3 regions of the Streptomyces sp. NPDC090741 genome follow, and region 2 is predicted to be linked to each of the others. Evidence: riboswitches for the same ligand, from Rfam matches in the RefSeq annotation. Region 2 holds a riboswitch; each other region holds the start of a gene.
The links. A riboswitch is a leader RNA that binds a small molecule or an ion and turns the genes downstream of it on or off. The one in region 2 is predicted to bind thiamine pyrophosphate.
Positions count from the first base shown of each region.

Region 1: it holds a riboswitch for thiamine pyrophosphate, as region 2 does, so the genes downstream of both, thiO (glycine oxidase ThiO) here and thiC (phosphomethylpyrimidine synthase ThiC) in region 2, are expected to answer to the same signal.
Region 3: it holds a riboswitch for thiamine pyrophosphate, as region 2 does, so the genes downstream of both, ACIQU4_RS00365 (thiamine ABC transporter substrate binding subunit) here and thiC (phosphomethylpyrimidine synthase ThiC) in region 2, are expected to answer to the same signal.

Region 1 is NZ_JBIVXF010000009.1:89,844-94,466, reverse strand. Features, by position in the region: gene thiE (thiamine phosphate synthase) at 1-502, opposite strand, end outside; gene ACIQU4_RS24105 (Rv2175c family DNA-binding protein) at 647-1,012, opposite strand; gene ACIQU4_RS24100 (NAD(P)/FAD-dependent oxidoreductase) at 1,104-2,324, opposite strand; TPP riboswitch at 2,429-2,541, shown strand; gene thiO (glycine oxidase ThiO) at 2,539-3,792, shown strand; gene thiS (sulfur carrier protein ThiS) at 3,789-3,989, shown strand; gene ACIQU4_RS24085 (thiazole synthase) at 3,995-4,623, shown strand, end outside.
Region 2 is NZ_JBIVXF010000017.1:27,313-31,935, forward strand. Features, by position in the region: gene ACIQU4_RS34045 (IclR family transcriptional regulator) at 1-187, shown strand, start outside; gene ACIQU4_RS34050 (SsgA family sporulation/cell division regulator) at 285-734, shown strand; gene ACIQU4_RS34055 (YibE/F family protein) at 829-2,226, opposite strand; TPP riboswitch at 2,299-2,442, shown strand; gene thiC (phosphomethylpyrimidine synthase ThiC) at 2,437-4,224, shown strand; gene ACIQU4_RS34065 (hypothetical protein) at 4,345-4,623, opposite strand, start outside.
Region 3 is NZ_JBIVXF010000001.1:86,823-91,445, reverse strand. Features, by position in the region: gene frr (ribosome recycling factor) at 1-558, shown strand; gene ACIQU4_RS00375 (phosphatidate cytidylyltransferase) at 558-1,634, shown strand; gene rlmN (23S rRNA (adenine(2503)-C(2))-methyltransferase RlmN) at 1,795-2,907, shown strand; TPP riboswitch at 2,934-3,040, shown strand; gene ACIQU4_RS00365 (thiamine ABC transporter substrate binding subunit) at 3,129-4,232, shown strand; gene ACIQU4_RS00360 (ABC transporter permease) at 4,292-4,623, shown strand, end outside.

The DNA.
Region 1 (4,623 bases), on a different contig from region 2:
GGCGGGCGGGGGCCAGCGAGGCCGTGTACCGGACGAGGTCGAGGCCGGGGGCGTACCGGCCGGGCTTGGTGGGGGTGGGCCAGCAGGGGCCGGTGCAGAAGTAGTCCACACCCGGCTCGGCGACGGCGGCGTCGACCTCGGACTCGGCGTGGCAGGACCGGCCGATCAGGACGGACTCGCCGAGGATCGCGCGGGCGGCGGGCACCGGGATGTCGCCCTGGCCCAGGTGCAGCACGTCGGAGCCGATGGCGTGGGCGACGTCGGCGCGGTCGTTCACGGCGAGGAGCCGGCCGTGGCGGCGCGCGGCGTCGGCGAACACCTGGAGGTGTTCGAGCTCCTCGCCGGCCTCCATGCCCTTGTCCCGGAGCTGGACGATGTCCACGCCGCCGGCCAGGACCGCGTCGAGGAACTCGGGGAGGTCCCCCTGCCGCTTGCGGGCGTCCGTGCACAGGTAGAGCCGGGCGTCGGACAGCTGGGCGCTCGCGGACACGTTCGCGGACATGGGTACCCCCCGGGGTGGATGCGGTGCACGGGCCGTCCAGAGCCCGCGCACCGCGGATGGATCAGGCGGCTCGGATCACCCGGGCCGCCGGGGTGCTCCGGCGCTCCGGTGCTCGGGTCGCTCGGGTCGCTCGGGTCGCTCGGGTCAGAGGGCGAGCGCCTGAGCGCGGCGCTTCACCTCCGTGCCGCGATTCTCGCTCAGCGCCTGGACGGGGGTGCCGGGCAGGGTCGGGTCCGGGGTGAACAGCCACTCCAGGATCTCCTGGTCGGAGAAGCCGTCGTCGCGGAGCACGGTCAGCAGGCCGACCAGGCCCTTGACGATCTTGTCGCCGTCGATGAAGGGGGCGGGCACCTGGAGCGAACGGTTCTCGCCCCGGCGTACGGCGATCAGCTGACCTTCCTTGACCAGCTGGCGGACCCGGGTCACTTCGATGTCGAGCATCTCGGCGATGTCGGGGACGTACAGCCAGGCGGGGACAAGGGCATCGATCTTTGCGTCAATCTCGGTCACGGGGACAAGCCTGCCACCTCGGACCGACACCCGGTACCCGAGCCGACCCGTCCGGGCCCCCGGACCTCCTCCGCACCCGGCTCGTACGGTGCTAGACCAGCGCCGATTTCAGCGGGACCGCGGGATCGGCGACCTTGGCCGGATCCACCGGGGCCCCCGTCTCGATCAGCTTCCGCCCCTGCGCCAGGTCGCGCGGCCGGCCCACCGCCAGGACCGCGGCCAGCGCCCCGTCCCGGAGCCAGCACACCGACCACGCCGCCTCGGCGGGGTCCCCGCGCCACAGCAGCTCGTCGGCGCCCGCGTGGTGCCCCGCGTACTGCACGAAGCGCCCGAACTGCTCCGACCAGAAGTACGGCACCGGGTCGTAGACCTGCGCCGCGGTCCCCGCCACGATGTTCGCCGCGACCACCCGCGGCCCCTGCAGGGCGTTGTCCCAGTGGTGCACCAGCAGCCGCGCCCCGTAGCGGGCCGACGGGAACGACGCGCAGTCGCCGACCGCGTACACCCCGGGCAGGGAGGTGCGCAGGTACTCGTCCGCCACGACCGCGCCGTCCGGCCCGAGCTCGACCCCCGAGTCCGCCAGCCACCGGGTCGCCGGCCGGGCCCCGATGCCCACCACCACCGCGCCCGCGGGCAGCTCCCGCCCGTCCGCGAGCAGGACCCGCCCGGACTCCACCGAGGAGACCCTGGCCCCGGTCAGCAGGGCGGCCCCGGCCTCCTCGTACCAGTGGGCCATGGGGGCCGCGACCTCCGCGGGCAGCGCCCCGGCCAGCACCCGGTCCGCCGCCTCGACCACCGTCACCGCGCAGCCCGCCGTGCGCGCCGCGGTGGCGAACTCGGCGCCGATCCAGCCCGCCCCGACCACCACGGTCGCCGGGGTCCGGGCCAGCACCGGCCGCAGCCGGGCCGCGTCGTCCAGGGTGCGCAGCAGGTGCACGCCTTGGACGCCCTCGGACCCGGGCAGGGTCAGCGGTTCGGCGCCGGTCGCCAGGACGAGCACCTCGTACGGGACCGGCCCCGCCTCGGTGTCCAGCTCGCGCTCGGCGGCCCGCAGCCCGGTGACCTCCACCCCTAGCCGGAGCACGACGCCGAGCCCCTCGAAGTCCACGTCGAACGCGGAGTCCTCGGCCTTGCCGAGCAGCACCGCCTTCGACAGCGGCGGCCGGTCGTAGGGCTGGTGGGGCTCGGCGCCCAGCAGGGTCACGGGACCGCGCCACCCCTGCTCCCGCAGCGCGACCGCGGTCTGCACCCCGGCCATTCCGGCGCCGACGATGACGACGCCGCTCTGAGTCTGTTCCGTCTGCTCGCTCACACCGCCCACCCTAGCGATCTGACGCTTCGTCAGGAACAGCGGCCCGGCGCGGCGGCCGGGGAGGCAGCCTTACCCGCCCCCGGCGCCGGGGTTAGGCTGGCGCCCGTACCTATCGCGGGAGTCCGGGCGGACCGGGCTGAGAGGGAGGCTGAGCGGCCTCCGACCGTACGAACCTGATCCGGGTCATGCCGGCGAAGGGAGGGGCTGGACGCCCATGCACTCATCTCGGAAGGGATCCGAAGCGGGATCCCCAGGGTCCACAGGGTCCACAGGGTCCACAGCGGCCACACGGGCCACGAGGTCCACAGGGGCCACGGGATCCGACGTCCTCGTCATCGGGGGCGGGATCATCGGCCTGGTCACCGCCTGGCGGGCGGCCCGGCGCGGGCTGCGGACCGTACTCGCCGATCCGGCGCCCGGCGGCGGCGCCGCACAGGTCGCGGCCGGCATGCTCGCCGCCGTCACGGAGCTGCACTACGGCGAGGAGACCCTGCTGGGCCTCAACGTCGCCTCGGCCGCCCGCTACCCCGAGTTCGCCGCCGAGCTGGCCGAGGCCAGCGGCGGGATGGACATCGGCTACCGCGCCTGCGGCACCCTCGCCGTGGCCCTCGACGCCGACGACCGGCTGCACCTGCGCGAACTGCACGCCCTCCAGCGCCGCTGCGGTCTGGAGTCCGAATGGCTCACCGGCCGCGAGTGCCGCCGCCTGGAGCCGATGCTGGCTCCCGGCGTGCGGGGCGGGCTGCGCGTGGACGGCGACCACCAGGTCGATCCGCGCCGGCTGGCGGCCGCGCTGCTGGCCGCCTGCGAGGGCGCCGGCGTGGAGATCCGCCGGACGGCCGCGGAACGGCTGCTGACCGCCGCCGACCGAGCCGTCGGCGCACGGCTCGACGACGGTACGGAGCTGCGCGCCGACCAGGTGGTCCTGGCCGCGGGCTCGCTCAGCGGCCGGCTGGCCGGCGTACCGGCGCAGGTGCTGCCTCCGGTACGGCCGGTGAAGGGGCAGGTGCTGCGGCTCGCGGTGCCGGCGGCATACGCGCCGTTCCTGTCGCGGACGGTACGGGCGGTGGTCCGCGGCAGCCACGTGTACCTGGTGCCGCGCGAGAACGGCGAGCTCGTCATCGGGGCCACCAGCGAGGAACTCGGCTGGGACACCACGGTCACTGCCGGCGGGGTGTACGAGCTCCTGCGCGATGCGCACGAGTTGGTGCCCGGCATCACCGAACTGCCGCTGACCGAGACCCGGGCCGGACTGCGGCCCGGGTCCCCGGACAACGCCCCGCTGCTCGGCCCGACCGACCTGCCCGGCCTGCACCTGGCCACCGGGCACTACCGCAACGGGGTGCTGCTGACCCCGCTCACCGGCGACGTGATGGCGGAGCTGCTGACCACCGGCACGCTGCCGGAGATCGCCCGACCGTTCACCCCGCGCCGGTTCTCCGCCGCACGTCAGGAGTCGTACGCATGACCATCTCCGTCAACGGCGAGCCGCGCGACATCGCGGCCGGCACCACGCTCGACGCGGTGGTCGCCACCCTGACCGCGGCGCCGTCCGGCGTCGCGGCCGCACTGAACGAGACCGTGGTCCCGCGCGGGCAGTGGCCGCTCACGCCGGTCGGCGAGGGCGACCGGGTCGAGGTCCTCACCGCGGTACAGGGAGGCTGAGCGCGATGGCGGACGACGCTTTCGTACTGGGCGGCCGGACCTTCTCGTCCCGTCTGATCATGGGGACGGGCGGGGCGCCGAGCCTGGACGTCCTGGAACGGGCGCTGATCGCGTCCGGTACGGAGCTCACGACGGTGGCGATGCGGCGGCTGGACCCGACGGTCCAGGGCTCGGTCCTGTCGGTGCTGACCCGGCTGGGGATCGCGGTGCTGCCGAACACCGCCGGGTGCTTCACGGCGGGCGAGGCGGTGCTGACGGCGCGCCTCGCGCGGGAGGCGCTGGGCACGGACTGGATCAAGCTGGAGGTCGTGGCCGACGAGCGGACCCTGCTGCCGGACGGGGTGGAGCTGCTGGACGCGGCGGAGACGCTGGTGGACGAGGGCTTCACGGTCCTGCCGTACACGAACGACGACCCGGTGCTGGCGCGCAAGCTGGAGGACGTGGGCTGCGCGGCGATCATGCCGCTGGGGTCCCCGATCGGCTCCGGGATGGGCATCCGGAACCCGCACAACTTCGAGCTGATCGCGGAGCGTGCCGGGGTTCCGGTGATCCTGGACGCGGGGGCGGGCACGGCCTCGGACGTGGCGCTGGCGATGGAGCTGGGCTGCGCGGCGGTGATGCTGGCCTCGGCGGT
Region 2 (4,623 bases):
GGAGCGTCAGGAGTACGCGCTGGGCACGGTCTGTGCAGCCATCCCCATCACCGCGGGCGATACCGCCGCAACAATGGCGATTTCCCTCCCTTTGCACCAGGAGGAACGGTTGCTGTATGTGGTCGATCGACTACGGAGTGAAGTAGGCGCGCTGTTGAGCACCCTCTCGTTCTCTATCAGTATCTGAAAACTCACTCCTTGTGATCTGCATGAGCTTCCACCACCCTTGTCAAGAGGGCCCTGGGGGTTCATTCCTGGCCACTTCCACTACAGCGGGGTAGTCCATGCGCGAGTCGGTACAGGCAGAGGTCATGATGAGCTTCCTCGTTTCCGAGGAGCTCTCCTTCCGGATCCCGGTGGAACTCCGGTACGACACCCGTGACCCCTACGCAGTGCGCCTGACGTTCCACCTTCCCGGAGACGCCCCCGTGACCTGGGCGTTCGGGCGGGAGCTACTCCTCGACGGCATCAACAAGCCGTGCGGCGACGGCGATGTGCACATCGCCCCCACCGATCCCGAGGACCTGTCCGACGTCCACATCCGGCTCCAGGTCGGCTGTGACCGGGCCCTGTTCCGCGCCGGCGCGGCGCCGCTCGTCGCGTTCCTCGACCGTACCGACCGGCTTGTTCCGCTCGGTCAGGAGCGGAACCTCGGCGACTTCGAGGAGAACCTCGACGAGGCGCTGGACCGGATCCTGGCCGAGCCCCAGCAGAACGAGCAGAACGCGGGCTGAGCGGGCCGGCCGTACGAGCCGAGCGGACCGACCGTACGAGCCGAGCGGGCCGTACGCGCCGAGTCGCCCCGGGCCCCCGAGCCACCCGGGTCTCTCAGCGCTTGCGCCGCCGCCCCCGGCCGCCGCGGACCGGCCCCGAAGCCGCCGCTCCGGCCGGGGATCCCGGCCGGTCGGCGGAGACCACCAGCGCGGCCAGCGCCGTGGTCACCGGAACCGAGGCCACCAGGCCGATCGACCCGACGAGGGTCCGTACGATCTCCTCCGCGACCAGCTCGCTGTTGGCCACCGAACCCATGCTGCTGTTCGCGATCGAGAACAGCAGGAGCAGGGGCAGCGCCGCGCCCGCGTAGGCCAGGACCAGCGTGTTCACCACGGATGCGATGTGGTCGCGGCCGATCCGGATGGCCGCACGGTACAAGGAGCGGGATCCCATCGACGGGTCGGCCTGGTGGAGTTCCCAGACCGCCGAGGTCTGGGTGACCGTCACGTCGTCCAGCACACCCAGGGATCCGATGATGATGCCCGCGAGCAGCAGGCCGCTCATGTCGATCTCCGGGTAGAGCCCGTGGATCAGACCGGTGTTGTCGTCGGTGTTCCCGCTGAGGAACGCCCAGTCGACGAACACCGAGCCCAGCAGCCCGATCAGCAGCAGCGAGACGAGCGTGCCCAGAACGGCGACGGAGGTACGGGCGCTCAGGCCGTGGCACATGTAGAGCGCGATGAGCATGATCGCGCTGGCCCCGACGACCGCGACGACCAGCGGGTTCGAGCCCTGCAGGATCGCCGGGAGGATGAAGAGGGTCAGCACGCCGAAGCTGACGACCAGCGCGATCAGAGCGAACAGGCCCCGCATCCGCCCGACGACGACCACCGCCACCGCGAAGAACGCAGCCAGCACCGCCAGGGGCAGTTTGCGGTTCACGTCGACCACGGAGTACTGGAGATCCCGCGGCGCGTCCGGCGCGTACGCGACGACCACCTCCTGGCCGTCCTCCAACTGCCGTGGTGCGCCCGGCTGGACGATCTCGAAGAAGGTGCGGCCCTTGTCGGGTCCGGTGGTGACCTCGATGGTGGCCTTCTTGCACTCGCCGGTCTGCGCGGCCTTGGCCTCGCGCCCCTCCGGGGTGGAGACGCTGCCGGTGGTCGGCACCTGCGAGGCGTTCACGGATTTGCAGTCGACCTGCTCGAGCTCGGTGACGATGCCCTGCTGGGTCTGCCGGTCGAAGCCCACCCCGGAGCGCTCGTGGGCGGGCGCGCCGCCCGGCCAGAGCACCACCATGCCGACGAAGACGGCGACGGCGAAGGGGATCAGGACCGCCGCGATGACCTTGCGCAGGTGCTTCGAGACGGGGGCCGCCGGTCCGTGGCCGTGGGAATGCCCGTGGGAGTGGCCCTGGTCCGGGATCTGGGCATGCTCGTGGCCCACGTGTGCGTGGTCGGTGTGACCCGTGGGCTTGGTGGGCTCGGTGGGAGGCTGCGGCGAGGACGTCACCGGCAGATCATCGCAAGAGTTGAGGGGGCCCACTGTTCAGCACGCCACAGATGACGCTAGCGTGGGGGCACCTTTGCACAACGCGGGAGCTCGGAGCACCGGGCTGAGAGGGCGCTGATCACCGTACGCAGCACACATGCGTACGGGAAGAGGCTGCGTCGACCGCCGAACCTGTTACCGGGTAATGCCGGCGTAGGGAGATCAGGTCTCATGACCATTCATGACGCACGCACGCCTGCCGTCAGCCAGGACGGCGACGGCCGCACCGAGCGCCAGCCGGGCTGGCACAAGGGCTACGTGGCGGGCTCCCGCCCCGACATCCGGGTGCCGGTCCGCCAGGTCCACCTCACCAACGGCAAGGACGTGACGCTCTACGACACGTCCGGGCCGTACACCGACCCGCAGATCGAGACCGACGTACGGCGCGGCCTGCCGCCGCTGCGCGAGAACTGGATCATCGGCCGCGGCGACACCGAGGAGTACGCGGGCCGACCCGTGCGCCCCGAGGACGACGGCATCAAGCACACCTCGCCGCGCGGTGGCCTCAAGAACCTCGACGCGGTCTTCCCGGGCCGCCCGCGCCAGCCCCGCCGAGGCCGTGGCGGCGCAGCCGTCACGCAGCTCGCGTACGCCCGCCGCGGTGAGATCACCCCGGAGATGGAGTACGTCGCGATCCGCGAGAACGTCTCCCCCGAGGTCGTCCGCGAGGAGATCGCCGCCGGTCGAGCGGTGCTTCCCGTGAACGTGAACCACCCGGAGATCGAGCCGATGATCATCGGCAAGCGGTTCCTGGTGAAGGTCAACGCCAACATCGGCAACTCCGCCGTCACCTCCTCCATCGAGGAGGAGGTCGACAAGATGACCTGGGCGACCAAGTGGGGCGCCGACACGGTCATGGACCTCTCGACCGGCCGCAACATCCACACCACACGCGAGTGGGTGCTGCGCAACTCCCCGGTCCCGATCGGCACCGTGCCGCTGTACCAGGCGCTGGAGAAGGTCGACGGCCGCGCCGAGGACCTGACCTGGGAGATCTACAAGGACACGGTCATCGAGCAGGCCGAGCAGGGCGTCGACTACATGACGGTCCACGCCGGCGTGCTGCTGCCGTACGTGCCGCTGACCGCCCGCCGCAAGACCGGCATCGTCTCCCGTGGCGGCTCGATCATGGCCGCGTGGTGCCTGGCGCACCACAAGGAGAACTTCCTCTACACGAACTTCGAGGAGCTCTGCGAGATCCTCGCGACGTACGACGTCACGTACTCGCTGGGCGACGGCCTGCGTCCCGGCTCCATCGCGGACGCCAATGACGCCGCGCAGTTCGCGGAGCTGAAGACGCTGGGCGAGCTGAACACGATCGCCAAGCGGCACAACGTGCAGACCATGATCGAGGGCCCGGGCCACGTCCCGATGCACAAGATCAAGGAGAACATCGACCTCCAGCAGGAGATCTGCGAGGAGGCGCCGTTCTACACGCTCGGCCCGCTGACCACGGACGTCGCCCCGGCGTACGACCACATCACCTCCGGCATCGGCGCCGCGATGATCGCCTGGTGGGGCACCGCGATGCTCTGCTACGTCACGCCGAAGGAGCACCTGGGCCTGCCCAACCGCGACGACGTGAAGACCGGCGTCATCACGTACAAGATCGCTGCGCACGCGGCGGACCTGGCCAAGGGTCACCCGGGCGCCCAGGAGTGGGACGACGCCCTGTCGGACGCGCGGTTCGAGTTCCGCTGGGAGGACCAGTTCAACCTGGCCCTCGACCCGGACACGGCCCGTGAGTTCCACGACGAGACGCTCCCGGCCGAGCCGGCCAAGACCGCGCACTTCTGCTCCATGTGCGGTCCGAAGTTCTGCTCGATGAAGATCTCCCAGGACATCCGCCGTGAGCACGGCGGCGACCTGAAGGCCGATGAGATCGAGGCGGGCATGGCGGAGAAGTCCGCCGAGTTCGCGGCGAGCGGCAACCGGGTGTACCTCCCGCTGGCCGACTGACCCGCCCGTGGCGGCCGGCGCTGCTCTGGGGAGGATGAGGGGGCTTCCCAGGGCAGTGTCCCGGCGTGACGCGATGTTTCACGTGAAACAAGGACGGACGGCCCACTGCGGGCCGCGGCGCTACTGCGTGCCGCCGTCCGGGCTGCTGAAGTCCGGGCTGGTGAAGTCCGGCGGGGTGTAGCCGGGGCGGGGGCCCTGTGAGGGGGACCCCGGGCTGGTGAAGTCGGGCCGGGTGTATCCCAGGTTGGGGATGCGCCCGGCCTTCGGCGTGTGCGGGGCCGGATACGCCGGCCCCGCCGGAGCCGCGCTCGGATCGGCCAGCGCGTCGCGCAGGAACGGCAGGATGCCCCGCTCCAGCAGGGCACGCCGCCAGGCCTCGCGGGCGCGTGCGACCTCGTC
Region 3 (4,623 bases), on a different contig from region 2:
GTGATCGAAGAAATCCTCCTCGAGGCCGAGGAGAAGATGGAGAAGGCCGTCGTCGTCGCCAAGGAAGACTTCGCGGCGATCCGCACCGGTCGTGCGCACCCGGCGATGTTCAACAAGATCGTGGCGGACTACTACGGCGCCGTCACGCCCATCAACCAGCTCGCGTCCTTCTCGGTGCCCGAGCCGCGCATGGCGATCGTGACCCCGTTCGACAAGAGCGCCCTGCGCAACATCGAGCAGGCCATCCGCGACTCCGACCTGGGCGTCAACCCCAGCAACGACGGCAATATCATCCGGGTGACCTTCCCCGAGCTGACGCAGGACCGCCGCAAGGAGTACATCAAGGTCGCGCGCACCAAGGCCGAGGACTCCAAGGTCTCGATCCGCGCCGTCCGCCGCAAGGCGAAGGACTCCCTCGACAAGCTCGTCAAGGACAAGGAGTCCGGCGAGGACGAGGTGCGCCGCGCGGAGAAGGAGCTCGACGACACCACCGCGAAGTACGTCGCGCAGGTCGACGAGCTGCTCAAGCACAAGGAAGCCGAGCTCCTCGAAGTCTGATGAACGACTCTCCCTGGGCCACGGAGCCGGTTCCGGCGGGTCCCGCATACGATGCGCTGGTGGGCCCGCACACTCGGCCCATGCCCATCGTGCCCGATGCCGCCGGCCGTGACTTCGACGACCGGGAAGCACGCGATCGGGGGGCCGCCGCCGAAGGCAGCCCCCCGTTCCGCGCCGAGACGCCGCCGCAGGAGCCCATGCCCAGCCCCCCGCCCCCGCCCTCGCAGGCACCGCAGGACGCCACGCCCCCGCCGCCGAAGAAGCGGGCGGGGCGAGACCTGCGTGCCGCCATAGGGGTCGGTGTCGGCCTCGGTGCGGTGATCTTCGCTTCGCTGTTCATCGTCAAGGCGGTCTTCCTCGGCGTCATCGTCGTCGCGGTCGTCGTGGGCCTGTGGGAGCTCACCTCCCGGCTCCAGGAGAAGAAGGGCATCAAGGCCCCGCTCGTCCCGCTCGCGGTCGGCGGCGCCGCCATGGTCATCGCCGGGTACGTCCGGGGGGCCGAGGGCGCCTGGGTGGCCATGGCCCTGACCGCGCTGGCGGTCCTGGTCTGGCGGATGACCGAACCGCCCGAGGACTACCTCAAGGACGTCACGGCGGGCGTCTTCGCGGCGTTCTACGTGCCCTTCCTGGCCACCTTCGTCGCGATGCTCCTCACCGCCGACGACGGGCCGGAGCGCGTGGTCACGTTCCTGCTGCTGACCGTGGTCAGCGACACCGGGGCGTACGCGGTGGGCTGGCGCTTCGGCAAGACCAAGCTGGCGCCGCGCATCAGCCCCGGCAAGACCCGCGAGGGGCTGTTCGGCGCGGTGGCCTTCGCGATGGCGGCCGGCGCGCTCTGCATGGAGTTCCTGATCGACGGGGGCGTCTGGTGGCAGGGCCTGCTGCTCGGTCTCGCGGTCGCGGTCAGCGCCACGCTGGGCGACCTCGGTGAGTCGATGATCAAGCGGGACCTGGGCATCAAGGACATGGGCACGCTCCTCCCGGGCCACGGCGGCATCATGGACCGGCTCGACTCCCTGCTGCCGACCGCCCCGGTGGTGTGGCTGCTGCTCGCCGCCTTCGTCGGCACCGGCTGAAACCGGGTCCCGCGGCTTCCGACCGGCGGGCGGTTCACCAGGGCAGCCCCGCTGAGCTGGTACGACGTACGTACGAAGGCTTCGGGTGGGTCCGGGCGGTTACTCTTGAAGGGCGCGCTGCTTCTGCGGCGCGCCTTTCGTCTTACGAGGAGTACCAGCCATGGCCCGCCCTGTCCCGGGAGAGCTCACCTTCGTCGCCCCTCGCGGGGCCAAGAAGCCGCCCCGGCATCTCGCCGACCTCACGCCCGAGGAGCGTCGCGAGGCGGTCGCCGCGATCGGCGAGAAGCCCTTCCGGGCCAAGCAGCTCTCGCAGCACTACTTCGCCCGGTACGCGCACGACCCGGCCGAGTGGACCGACATCCCGGCGGGCTCGCGGGAGAAGCTCCAGCAGGAGCTGCTGCCCGACCTGATGAACGTCATCCGGCACATCTCGTGCGACGACGACACCACGCGCAAGACCCTGTGGAAGCTGCACGACGGCACGCTCGTCGAGTCCGTGCTGATGCGCTACCCCGACCGGGTCACCATGTGCATCTCCTCGCAGGCCGGCTGCGGCATGAACTGCCCGTTCTGCGCCACCGGCCAGGCGGGCCTGGACCGCAACCTGTCCACCGCCGAGATCGTCCACCAGATCGTCGACGGCATGCGCGCGCTGCGCGACGGCGAGGTCCCCGGCGGCCCTGCCCGGCTGTCCAACATCGTCTTCATGGGCATGGGCGAGCCGCTGGCCAACTACAAGCGGGTCGTCGGCGCCATCCGCCGCCTCACCGACCCCGAGCCCGACGGCCTGGGCCTGTCGCAGCGCGGCATCACCGTCTCCACCGTCGGCCTCGTCCCGGCGATGCTGCGCTTCGCCGACGAGGGCTTCAAGTGCCGCCTCGCGGTCTCGCTGCACGCGCCGGACGACGAGCTGCGCGACACCCTCGTCCCCGTGAACACCCGCTGGAAGGTCCGCGAGGTCCTCGACGCGGCCTGGGAGTACGCCGAGAAGTCCGGCCGCCGGATCTCCATCGAGTACGCCCTGATCCGCGACATCAACGACCAGGCCTGGCGCGGCGACCTCCTCGGCCGGCTGCTCAAGGGCAAGCGCGTCCACGTCAACCTGATCCCGCTGAACCCGACGCCGGGCTCGAAGTGGACCGCCTCGCGTCCCGAGGACGAGAAGGCCTTCGTGGAGGCCATCGCCCGCCACGGCGTGCCGGTGACCGTACGGGACACCCGCGGCCAGGAGATCGACGGCGCCTGCGGTCAGCTCGCCGCGAGCGAGCGGTAGGCTGACCGGCATACATCTGCATATTCATATTCCGACAGGGGAGCGCCACAGCGCTGAGAGTGCGGCAACACGCCGCAGACCCTCTGAACCTTGCCCAGGTCATTCTGGGTAGGAAGTTCGGTCACCACCTCAAGCTGTTGCGCCCTGCCCGGGCGCTCCGCTCCACGAGAGCGCCCGGGCAGGGCCGCGTCTTCTCCTGGTCAACCCAGGAGGAATGTTCCGTGAGCACCACCAGGAAGATCGCGGGTGCGGCGCTGGCCGCAGCCCTCGGTGTCAGCACGCTCGCCGCGTGCGGCGGCGGCAAGGCCAAGGACGAGTCCGCGGCCGGGGCGAGCGAGGCGCCGAAGTCCAAGACGGTCACGCTCGTCTCGCACGACTCCTTCAACGTGACCGACACGGTCCTCAAGGAGTTCGAGCAGCAGAGCGGCTACACCGTCAAGGTCCTGAAGTCCGGGGACGCGGGCGCCGCCCTCAACCAGGAGATCCTCACCAAGGGCTCCCCGCGCGGTGACGTCTTCTTCGGTGTGGACAACACGCTCCTCTCGCGCGCCCTCGACAACGGGATCTTCACGCCGTACGAGGTCAAGGGCCTGGCCGACGTGAAGCCCGAATACGTGCTCGACAAGGAGCACCGGGTCACCCCGATCGACTCCGGCGACATCTGCGTCAACTACGACAAGGCGTACTTCGCCGACAAGAAGCTCGCCCCGCCGCAGACGCTGGACGACCTGGTCAAGCCCGAGTACAAGAACCTGCTGGTCACCGAGAACGCGGCGACCTCCTCGCCGGGCCTCGGCTTCCTGCTCGCCTCCGTCGGCAAGTATGGGGACGAGGGCTGGAAGGACTACTGGAGCAAGCTCAAGGCCAACGGCGTCGAGGTCGTCGACGGCTGGGAGCAGGCCTACAACGAGCGCTTCTCCGGCTCCGCGGGCGGCAAGAAGGCCAAGGGCGACCGGCCGCTGGTCGTCTCGTACGCCTCCAGCCCGCCGGTCGAGGTCCTGTACGGGGAGCCGCAGCCGGCCGAGGCCCCCACGGGCGTGGCCACCGGCACCTGCTTCCGACAGGTCGAGTTCGCGGGCCTGCTCAAGGGCGCGAAGAACGAGGAGGGCGGCAAGGCGCTCCTCGACTTCCTGGTGAGCAAGAAGTTCCAGGAGGACATGCCGCTCCAGATGTTCGTGAACCCGGTGGTCAAGGACGCGAAGCTGCCGGAGCTGTTCACGAAGCACGGCGTGGTCATCGAGAAGCCGGAAAACGTGGCTCCCGAGACCATCGCCAAGAACCGTGAGCAGTGGGTCAAGGCATGGTCCTCGCTCGTCGTGAAGTAGGACGCGAGAGCACTCCCGTGAAGGAGAGCGCGCGCGGTACGGCTGTCAGGCTCCTGCTGATGGCCGTACCCCTCGCCTTCTTCGGGCTGTTCTTCGCCTACCCCGTGGCCGCGATCGTCGGCCGCGGGATCAAGACCGACGAGGGCTGGCAGTTCGGCCGGATCGGCGAGGTGCTGACCCGGCCCGACATCGCCGACGTGCTCTGGTTCACCACCTGGCAGGCGCTCGCGTCCACGGCGCTCACGCTCCTGATCGCACTCCCCGGCGCGTACGTCTTCGCGCGCTTCGAGTTCCCCGGCAAACAGCTGCTGCGGGCGGTGGTCACGGTCCCGTTCGTGCTGCCGACGGTGGTGGTCGGCACCGCCTTCCTGGCGCTGGTCGGGCGCGGCGG